One region of the Cohnella sp. GCM10020058 genome, then DNA from elsewhere that is predicted to be linked to it. Evidence: riboswitches for the same ligand, from Rfam matches in the RefSeq annotation. Region 1 holds a riboswitch; the other holds the start of a gene.
The links. Region 1 has a riboswitch for ZMP and ZTP ahead of rpiB (ribose 5-phosphate isomerase B). Riboswitches for the same ligand answer to the same signal wherever they lie in the genome.

Region 1 (4,206 bases):
GGTGATGCCCACGGAGTCGAGCAAGTGCTCGGCATCCTTGCCCGTAATGTTCAGGCTGCGGGTGTCCACGAGCATCAAGTGGTTGTCCGTGCCGCCGGAGACGAGGTTGATGCCCTCTGCGGTCAACGTCTCGGCAAGCGCCTTGGCGTTTGTCACGACGTTAGCCGCATAATCCTTGAAGGACGGCTGCAGCGCTTCGCCGAGCGCAACGGCTTTGGCTGCGATCGTGTGCATGAGCGGACCGCCCTGCGTGCCGGGGAATACCGCCTTGTCGATCGCCGCAGCCCACGGCTTGGTGCACAGGATCAGGCCGCCGCGCGGTCCGCGCAGCGTCTTGTGCGTCGTCGTCGTGACGAAGTGCGCGTGCGGCACCGGGCTCGGGTGCTGGCCGCCTGCCACGAGACCGGCGATATGCGCCATGTCGACCATGAACAGTGCGCCCACGTCGCGGGCGATCTGGCCGAGCACTTCAAAGTCGATGATGCGCGGATACGCGCTCGCGCCGGCGACGATCATGCGCGGACGGTGCTTGAACGCGGCTTTGCGGACTTCGTCGTAGTTGATCGTGAAGGTCTGCTCGTCGACGCCGTAAGCGACGAAGTTGTACAGCAAGCCGGAGGCGTTGACCGGGCTGCCGTGCGTCAGGTGGCCGCCGTGCGCGAGATTCATGCCGAGCACGGTGTCGCCCGGTTGCAGCGTCGCCAGGTAGACGGCGAGGTTGGCCTGCGCGCCGGAGTGCGGCTGCACGTTGGCATGATCGGCGCCGAACAGTTCCTTGGCGCGGTTGCGGGCGATCTCTTCGGGAATGTCGACGTACTCGCAGCCGCCGTAGAACCGCTTGCCCGGGTAGCCTTCGGCATATTTGTTGGTCAGAACGGTGCCCATCGCTTCAAGGACGGCTTCGCTAACGATGTTTTCGGATGCGATCAGCTCGAGGTTGTCGCGTTGGCGGCCGAGCTCGAGGTTAAGGGCTTTGACGATCTCGGGATCTTGCTTGCGCAGATTGGCGGTCATGGGTGGTCCTCCTTGGGGTTATGAGAAAGTTGAATTTAAAGCGATGACGAGAATAACTGCAATCATGCAATCATGTTGCTTTTTTCATTTATGTTGGCCGATGACGAGGAGATAACTGCATACATGCAGGTATTTCTCATCATTTGGTTGTTTTGTTTACAGCTAAAGCAATTTAACTGCAATCTGCAGCTATCCGGCTCATCTGGCCGCCATCCCGCTCCATAACCTGCATATTTGCAGTTATTTCCGTTCGGAACGGGACGAAATCGGCGCCAAAGTGCGCTGATAGCCGCCGCTTTACTCGGGGTTAATCGGGCAATTCGCCTCTTCCGCACGTACGAAGGCTGAACAAACCGGCGGCAGAAGCCGTTGCCAGCCTGGCGGCTCAGTCGCACGTTCCGGAAGGCGGCGCCTCCCGGCTCGGCTTCGCGTATACTGCGCGCTCGCCGCCGATCAGCTTCGGCCGCGCGTATGCCATCGTCACCCGCGCTTCTCCGATCCAGCGGCCGGATGGCCTTACCGGCACGGCGACCTGGCGCAGGTGCATGCCGATCAGCGTTTCGCCGATATCAAGGCCCGCATCGACGGCTACCGCCTCGACGAGGCAGGGATCCGCCAACTGACTGAAAGCGTAGGCGGCCATGGAGCCGCCGGCCTTGGGCACGGGCACAGCCGATACGATCGTCCAGCCCCGGGCCATGGCCAAGCTTCGCTCGGTCACGAGCGCGCGGTTCAGATGCTCGCAGCATTGCCATACCGTCTCGAACCCCTGCCGCTCGCGGACGCGCCGCACGCCTTCGTAGATCTCCCGGGCGACGGCCGGCGCTCCGGACGTGCCGATGCGGCGTCCTTGCACCTCGCTCGTGCTGACGCCCAGCACGACGATCTGTCCGGCGCCCAGCGCAGCCGCTTCGGCCAGCTCGGCCAACGCTTGCTCGACTTGTCCCGATACGGGCAATGCTTGGTTACGGTCAGTCATTCGCTATGCGCCTCCGCTTCCGTTCAAGGGTGGAGTGCCTGCTGCTCTTCAAGGGCCTTGACCTTGTTCAGACGCCCGACATGGCGAGGCCCTTCGGAGAAGGGCGTGTCCAGCCAGACGCGCACGATCTCCTCGGCAACGCCCGGTCCGACAACGCGCTCGCCCATCGCCAGCACATTAGTGTCGTTGTGTTCGCGCGTGGCCTTGGCCGAGAACAAATCGTGCACGAGCGCGCAGCGGATGCCCGGCGTCTTGTTGGCCGCGATCGACATGCCGATCCCGGTGCCGCAGATCAGAATGCCCCTGTCCGCTTCCCCGCTGACGACCTTGCCGCATACGGGCACGGCATAATCCGGATAATCCACCGAATCCCCGCAATGGCATCCGAGATCGATAATCTGGTGACCCTGCGCTTCCAGGAAAGGGACGATGACGTCCTTGAGACGATAGCCCGCGTGGTCGGCGCCGATGGCGATGATCATGACTGTACCTACCTCCCTTGATTGTCAGTTGTATTATACCGAATTTGCCGAAAAAAGACGAAAAAGAGCACGCATGCTTAAAGCACGCTGCTCTCTGCCCAGGCGACCGGCCGACATTCCGGTGCTCCACTGTGGTTAACCCCACTTGTGTCGCCAGTTACACCGGAACTGCAACTTGTAGCTTCATCATAGCGAAGGAAAATGCCGAAGTCAATCGAAAATAGACTATAATCATCCTTATCAAGGCTTACGACGGTTCAGTAAGGAGCTCGCATGAACAATCTGCTGATTACCGGATACCGCGCGCACGAGCTCGGCATTTTCGGACAAAAACACAAGGGTATTCCTTTTATACGCAAAGCAATCGAGTCCAAGCTGATCCCGTTAATCGAAGAAGGTCTCGAATGGGTCATCACGCCCGGCCAATACGGCGTCGATCTGTGGGCTTGCGAATCGGTCATCGCGCTGAAAAAGGAGTATCCGCAGCTGCGGCTGTCGATCCTGACGGCCTTCGAGGGCCAGGAGGAAAAGTGGAGCGAGGACAAGCAGGAATATTACCGCGGCATCCTGAAGGATGTGGACTATTACGGCGCCGTGAGCAAGCAGCCTTACAACGGCCCCTGGCAATTCGCCGCGCGCGACGATCTGCTTCTCCGCAAAACGGAAGGCATCATTCTCGTATACGACGAGGAAGCCGGGGATGCCAGCCCGAAGTTTATGAAGGAAAAGGCGCTGCGCAAAAACCGCGAAGACGGTTACCTCTATTTATCCGTCAGCTCGGAGGACATTCAGAGTGCCGCAAACGAGGAGCAGTACGAAATGGCGGACGGGATGGCCGAAGCGGAGAATTACGGGGACAGGAGTCCGGACTGGAACGAAGAGATTTGATGGGGACCGGGCGTTGCAACTTGACCGATCGCCTGATAAACTGATGTCACGAATACGGTCGCAAAGCATGCGTCGCACGCTCTCCAAGGAGAGTTTGCGGCGCTTTTTGTTTGCCCCGGGGGAGCGTGAGATCCGAGATGGCACCGCATGACGAAGCCTTCAAGAAGCTGCTGCAAGCTTTTTTCGCCGAATTCATGTCCTTGTTTTTTCCCGAGCTTTATCGTTTGATCGACTTTGCGCATACTCGCTTTCTCATGCAGGAACTGCTGGTGGATGTCGTTGGAGGCGAGAAACGTACGGTAGATCTGCTGGTCGAGGTTCGCCTGCGAGACGGCAATGCGTTTATTCTTATTCATCTGGAGCCTCAGTCTTATGCGCAGGCGGATTTCGGAGAGCGAATGTTCCTCTACTTCGCCAGGTTGCTGGAGCGTCACCGCAAGACCTATAAGGTAATTCTCCCTGTAGCCGTGTTCACCGGAAGCCGCACACGAGACGAACCTGGCGGATATGCCATGCGCTTTGAGGAGGAGAGCATCGTGGAGTTCCGCTACCGCAAGCTGGAGCTGGCCCGCCTGGATTGGCGGCGCTTCGCCAAGTCGGATAACCCTGTAGCCGCTGCGCTGTTATCGCGGATGGGTTATAATGAAAAGGATAGACGCGAGCTTCGCCTGGCTTACCTCAAAATGCTGGCGAGGCTGCATCCGAAGCTGGACGACGCCAAGCTGGCGCTCGTCATGTCGATTGCGGATCTCTACTACCGGCCCGAGCCCGAAGAGGATCGGTCCATATTGCGCGAGCTGCAGGCTCGCGACCCGGAGGAGGCCGAACGCGTAATGGAATTGA
Region 2 (4,206 bases), on a different contig from region 1:
TACAAGCTAAGCTTGAGCAACGGCGAAGATACCGTCACCGTTCGCAATGAACTCGAGCATGTGAAGGCTTACGTACAAATCCAGAACCTGAGGTGCGACGGGGCGATACGGCTGAACATAGAGGTTCAGGAATCGATTCTTGATTATCCGATCATCAAGATCGTACTGCAGCCGATTATCGAGAATGCGATTTTGCATGGCATCCTGGAGAAGGAAACGGAGAGCGGAACGATCACGATCCGCAGTGAGACTCACGACCGGAATATTACCTTGTACGTCCAGGATGACGGCGTCGGCATGTCCGAGGAAAAGGCCGCCCGCATTTTAAACGATCCCGATTCGGCGGAAGAACGACCGGGATACGGACTGAAAAATATCGATCAGCGGCTAAAAATGCACTACGGCGAAGCTTATGGTCTGGCATTTTCCAGTCAGCCGGGCCAAGGCACGCTTGTCGTCGTTCGGATTGCCGCCGTTCAGCTCGCGGCTGTCGCGGATACAGAGTAAAGGTTGGACCTCAGTTTCCATTCGAAGCTGCGGTCCACATTTTTTAAACCTTCTGTTCCTTTCCGGTTGCCGCAGATCGATACACCGCTTCTATGGAAGCGATGACATGCCGGCCGTAAGCCCCCGAGCAGCCAGGCTCGCGTCCTTCCCGAATCGCTTGAAGCAGGTCCAGATATTGCAGAACGAAGGGATCCGCCTGCTCGGCGATTTCAACTTCCTCGTACTCCCCGCCGCGGCTGATCAGAAGCTGGTATCCCGTCATCAATTTGAGCATCCCTTTCGTGCAGACAATCTCGGTTTCATTACGCGCCGCTCCGGGATAGCCCGATTGCACCATCGTTGCAGGGATGCCGTTATCGAGCTCCAGAAAGACCGCTCCGCTGCCCTCCACATTGCCTCTTGGACCATGATGGCTGACGGAGGCTCGCACGCTTCGCACGCTGCCGTCGGTCAACCATTGAATTTTATCGATGGCGTGGGCGCCCAGGTTAAACAGGATGCCGCCCCCCGCCTTCTCCTTTTCAAGAAACCAGTCGGGTCGCCGCAGCTGAAAATAATCCGTATGCCGGGCGTCGTTGATCATGACGATCTCGCCCAGTTCGCCGCTTTGAAGAATCCGCTTGGCCTCCAGGTTGTGCGCCATATACTGCTGCGTGTGTCCGATCAGCAAGCGGACCCCGGCCTTGTCGGCGGCCTCCATCACTTCGTCGCATTCTTGGACATCTAAAGCCATCGGCTTCTCGAGCATGAGGTGGCATCCGTATCCGACGGCCTGCAGCGCCGCTTCTTTGTGCAAATGGTGCGGGAGCGCGATCGTTACGATATCCGGTCTCTCCGCATCGAGCATCGGCCCGAACCGATCGTAGGCACGGATGCCATACTTGTCCGCGACTGCCTTGGCTTTGCCGATGTCGAGATCCGTCACGGCACATGCCGATATGCCGTCGACCGCCCGAATGGCCTCCAGATGGTTGCCGGCAATCGCGCCCGCCCCGAGCATTCCCGTTTTTAACGTCTGGTTAGGCATGTCCGACCGTTCCTTTCCGTCCCCTATCGTTCTGAGTAAAGCCAGTTTAGCAGACCGACGGACCGTCGAGAATCGATACAGAGAAATTGCGTAATCCAGCAAAGAATATCGTAGTTCTGCCTCGGGCGTTCCCCAGCGGTTTTCAATCGCAGCCGGGTCTGTTACTATATAAGGCAATAGAGCCGCATGCGACTGGCGAGATCAGTGGAATCGACCACGAGGGAGCATGCGGAAGGACCCTTCCGTTCGCCTGGGAGAAAAGGATCCGCGAGCAAGACTCGTATGCGAATACGAGTCTGCCGCGGGTCCTTTTTCGTTCAAAAATCGGCATTCCCATTCAAGGAGGACCTAGCCATGACGACAATCATGAAAGCTAAGGAAGCGGCGGAACGCGTCTATGAAAACGTCCGCTCGCGCGCACAGGCATTCAAGGAAAAAGGCACCCAACCGCAGCTGGCCGTTATTCTGGTCGAAGGAGATCCGGCTTCCGCGTATTACGCCCAGGCCAAACGAAAAATCGCGGACCGGCTCGGCATCGCCTACCGCCTGCACGAGCTTCCGGCGGATGCGACCGAATCGTCCCTCCTGCGTCTGATCGCCGACTGCAACGCGGATGCCGCCGTACACGGCATCCTGCTGGAACTGCCGCTGCCCGCCCACTTGTCCGCGCGCCGCATCGAGCGGGCGATCGCGCCGGACAAAGACGTCGACGGCGTCGCGCCCGCGAACAAGCTGGCCGTCGTCACGGGCGAAGCCGGCCTCTATCCGGCCACGCCCCAGGCCTGCATCGCGCTCGTCAAGCATTACGGCTACGCGCTCGAAGGCGCCGACGTCGCGCTGATCGGACGCGGCCAGACCGTCGGGCTGCCGCTGTTCCATTTGCTGCAGCACGAGCAGGCGACCGTCACCGTCTGCCACTCCCGCACGCCGGATATCGCTTCTCACCTGACCCGCGCGGCGTTCGCCTTTGTCGCCGTCGGCCGTCCGGATACGGTGACGCAAGACATGGTCCATCCCGGCCTCGTCCTGGTGGACGCCGGCATTAACGAACTCGCGGACGGCAGCATCGCCGGCGACGTCGCCGCGGACGCGGGCGAACGCGCTGCCGCATACTCGCCCGTACCCGGCGGCGTCGGTACGCTGACGACCGCGATCGTATTCAGGAACTTGATGGACGCGATCGATTTGCAGCAAAAGGAGGCGAACCGACAATGAGCGAAATCTCGTGGGACCGGTCGATTCGGAGCTTCGTCGGACAAGCGGGCAGCGCGGCCCCGACGCCCGGCGGCGGCAGCGTAGCCGCGGTGGTCGCCGCGCTCGGGGCTGCGATGACGTCGATGGTCGGCCGACTGTCGCAAGGCGACAAATTCGCGGCGATCCGGCCGCAGGTCGAAGAGACGCTCGCGCGGATGACTCGCCTGAGCGCCGAATGCGAAACGCTGATGCATGCGGACATCGCATCGTTCGACCGCTACATGGGCGCGCTGCGGCTGCCCAAGGCGACCGAAGAAGAAAAGGCGCAGCGCCGGGCGGCGCTGCGAGAAGCGGCCGTCCAAGCGACAGCGGTTCCTCTCCGTTTGATGGAGCAATGCCGGGAAGGCTTGACGCATACGCTGCAAATCGCGGAAGGCGCCAACAAGAACGTCCTGTCCGACCTGGCCATCGCCGCGATCCTGCTGGAGGCCGCCGCGCGGTCCGCCCTCCTGACCGCGGAGATCAACTTCGGTTCCCTTCAGGACGCGCAGCTTGAAGCGGCGTATGCCGAGCAAGCAGGCGAGTTGATGCGGGGCATTGCGGACATGGCGCGAGAAGCACAGGGTATCGCCCGCCGAAGGAAGCGCGAATGACCGCAGGGCTTGCAGCCATTCGCGCTTCCGAGGTTCACGGACGCCCGGCCTCCCTTGCCCGGTCGAACGCCAACCGATACAATTCCTTCAACTTGGTCAGGTTCAGTTTATTCAATCCTTCGATGAAGGCGTCCCACTCGGACATCGGCTTGTAGCCGAGGATAAACCGGGAGACGTTGGCCCCGTAGTACTTGTCCAGCTGCTCCAGCGCCGGCCCGGCCCAGGCGATCTCGCTCGCGTCCAGCATCGGTGGTTCGCCGGAGATGGGGGACGCGTACTTGGCCGCTTCGCGATAGGCATTCTGCTCGTCCGCGCCGCTGAGCGACATGAGCGAGCTATAGTCGAAGCGGCCGTACGTGCCCGCCGTCATGATGCCCGCTTTCTTGCGCAGGTCGTTGGGCTCCTTGAACAGCGGCAGCAGCCTGCGTTTGCCATCCACGACCTCGTAGGTCTCGCCTTCCTTGCCCCAGCTCATCAAGTCCATGCCCTCGTCGGCGTACAAAAAGTCCAGGTAACGCAGCGCCGTATCCAGACGTTCCGTCTTGGCGGAGATCGCGTAGCCGAGCGGTTCGTAGTCTTTTCTCGGAAGATAGGCGAACCCGTCCAGCCCGCTTGGCGGCGCCATGAACGTCAAGTGCTCGCCCGCTTCCAGCTGCGCGTTCATAATCTCAATCTGGCCGATGTACTGGACGGTGATGAACGATTGATTCGTCGTCATGAACTGCGTCCAGGCCTTATAGTCCATCGAGAGCCAATCCGGCGGCATGAGCCCTTCTGCGTAAAACTTCCTTAAGTATCCGATCATCGCCTTAAAATTCGGATCGG

Region 2: linked by a shared signal. The riboswitch ahead of ACFSR7_RS26325 (bifunctional 5,10-methylenetetrahydrofolate dehydrogenase/5,10-methenyltetrahydrofolate cyclohydrolase) and the one ahead of rpiB (ribose 5-phosphate isomerase B) in region 1 are both predicted to bind ZMP and ZTP.

What each region holds. Positions count from the first base shown of each region.
Region 1 is NZ_JBHUJV010000009.1:879,121-883,326, reverse strand. It holds gene ACFSR7_RS19160 (serine hydroxymethyltransferase) at 1-1,014, opposite strand, end outside; gene ACFSR7_RS19155 (TIGR01440 family protein) at 1,400-1,993, opposite strand; gene rpiB (ribose 5-phosphate isomerase B) at 2,017-2,475, opposite strand; ZMP/ZTP riboswitch at 2,565-2,646, opposite strand; gene ACFSR7_RS19145 (SLOG family protein) at 2,749-3,363, shown strand; gene ACFSR7_RS19140 (Rpn family recombination-promoting nuclease/putative transposase) at 3,501-4,206, shown strand, end outside.
Region 2 is NZ_JBHUJV010000015.1:382,739-386,944, reverse strand. It holds gene ACFSR7_RS26335 (cache domain-containing sensor histidine kinase) at 1-507, shown strand, start outside; gene ACFSR7_RS26330 (Gfo/Idh/MocA family protein) at 551-1,534, opposite strand; ZMP/ZTP riboswitch at 1,713-1,797, shown strand; gene ACFSR7_RS26325 (bifunctional 5,10-methylenetetrahydrofolate dehydrogenase/5,10-methenyltetrahydrofolate cyclohydrolase) at 1,889-2,749, shown strand; gene ACFSR7_RS26320 (cyclodeaminase/cyclohydrolase family protein) at 2,746-3,381, shown strand; gene ACFSR7_RS26315 (extracellular solute-binding protein) at 3,416-4,206, opposite strand, start outside.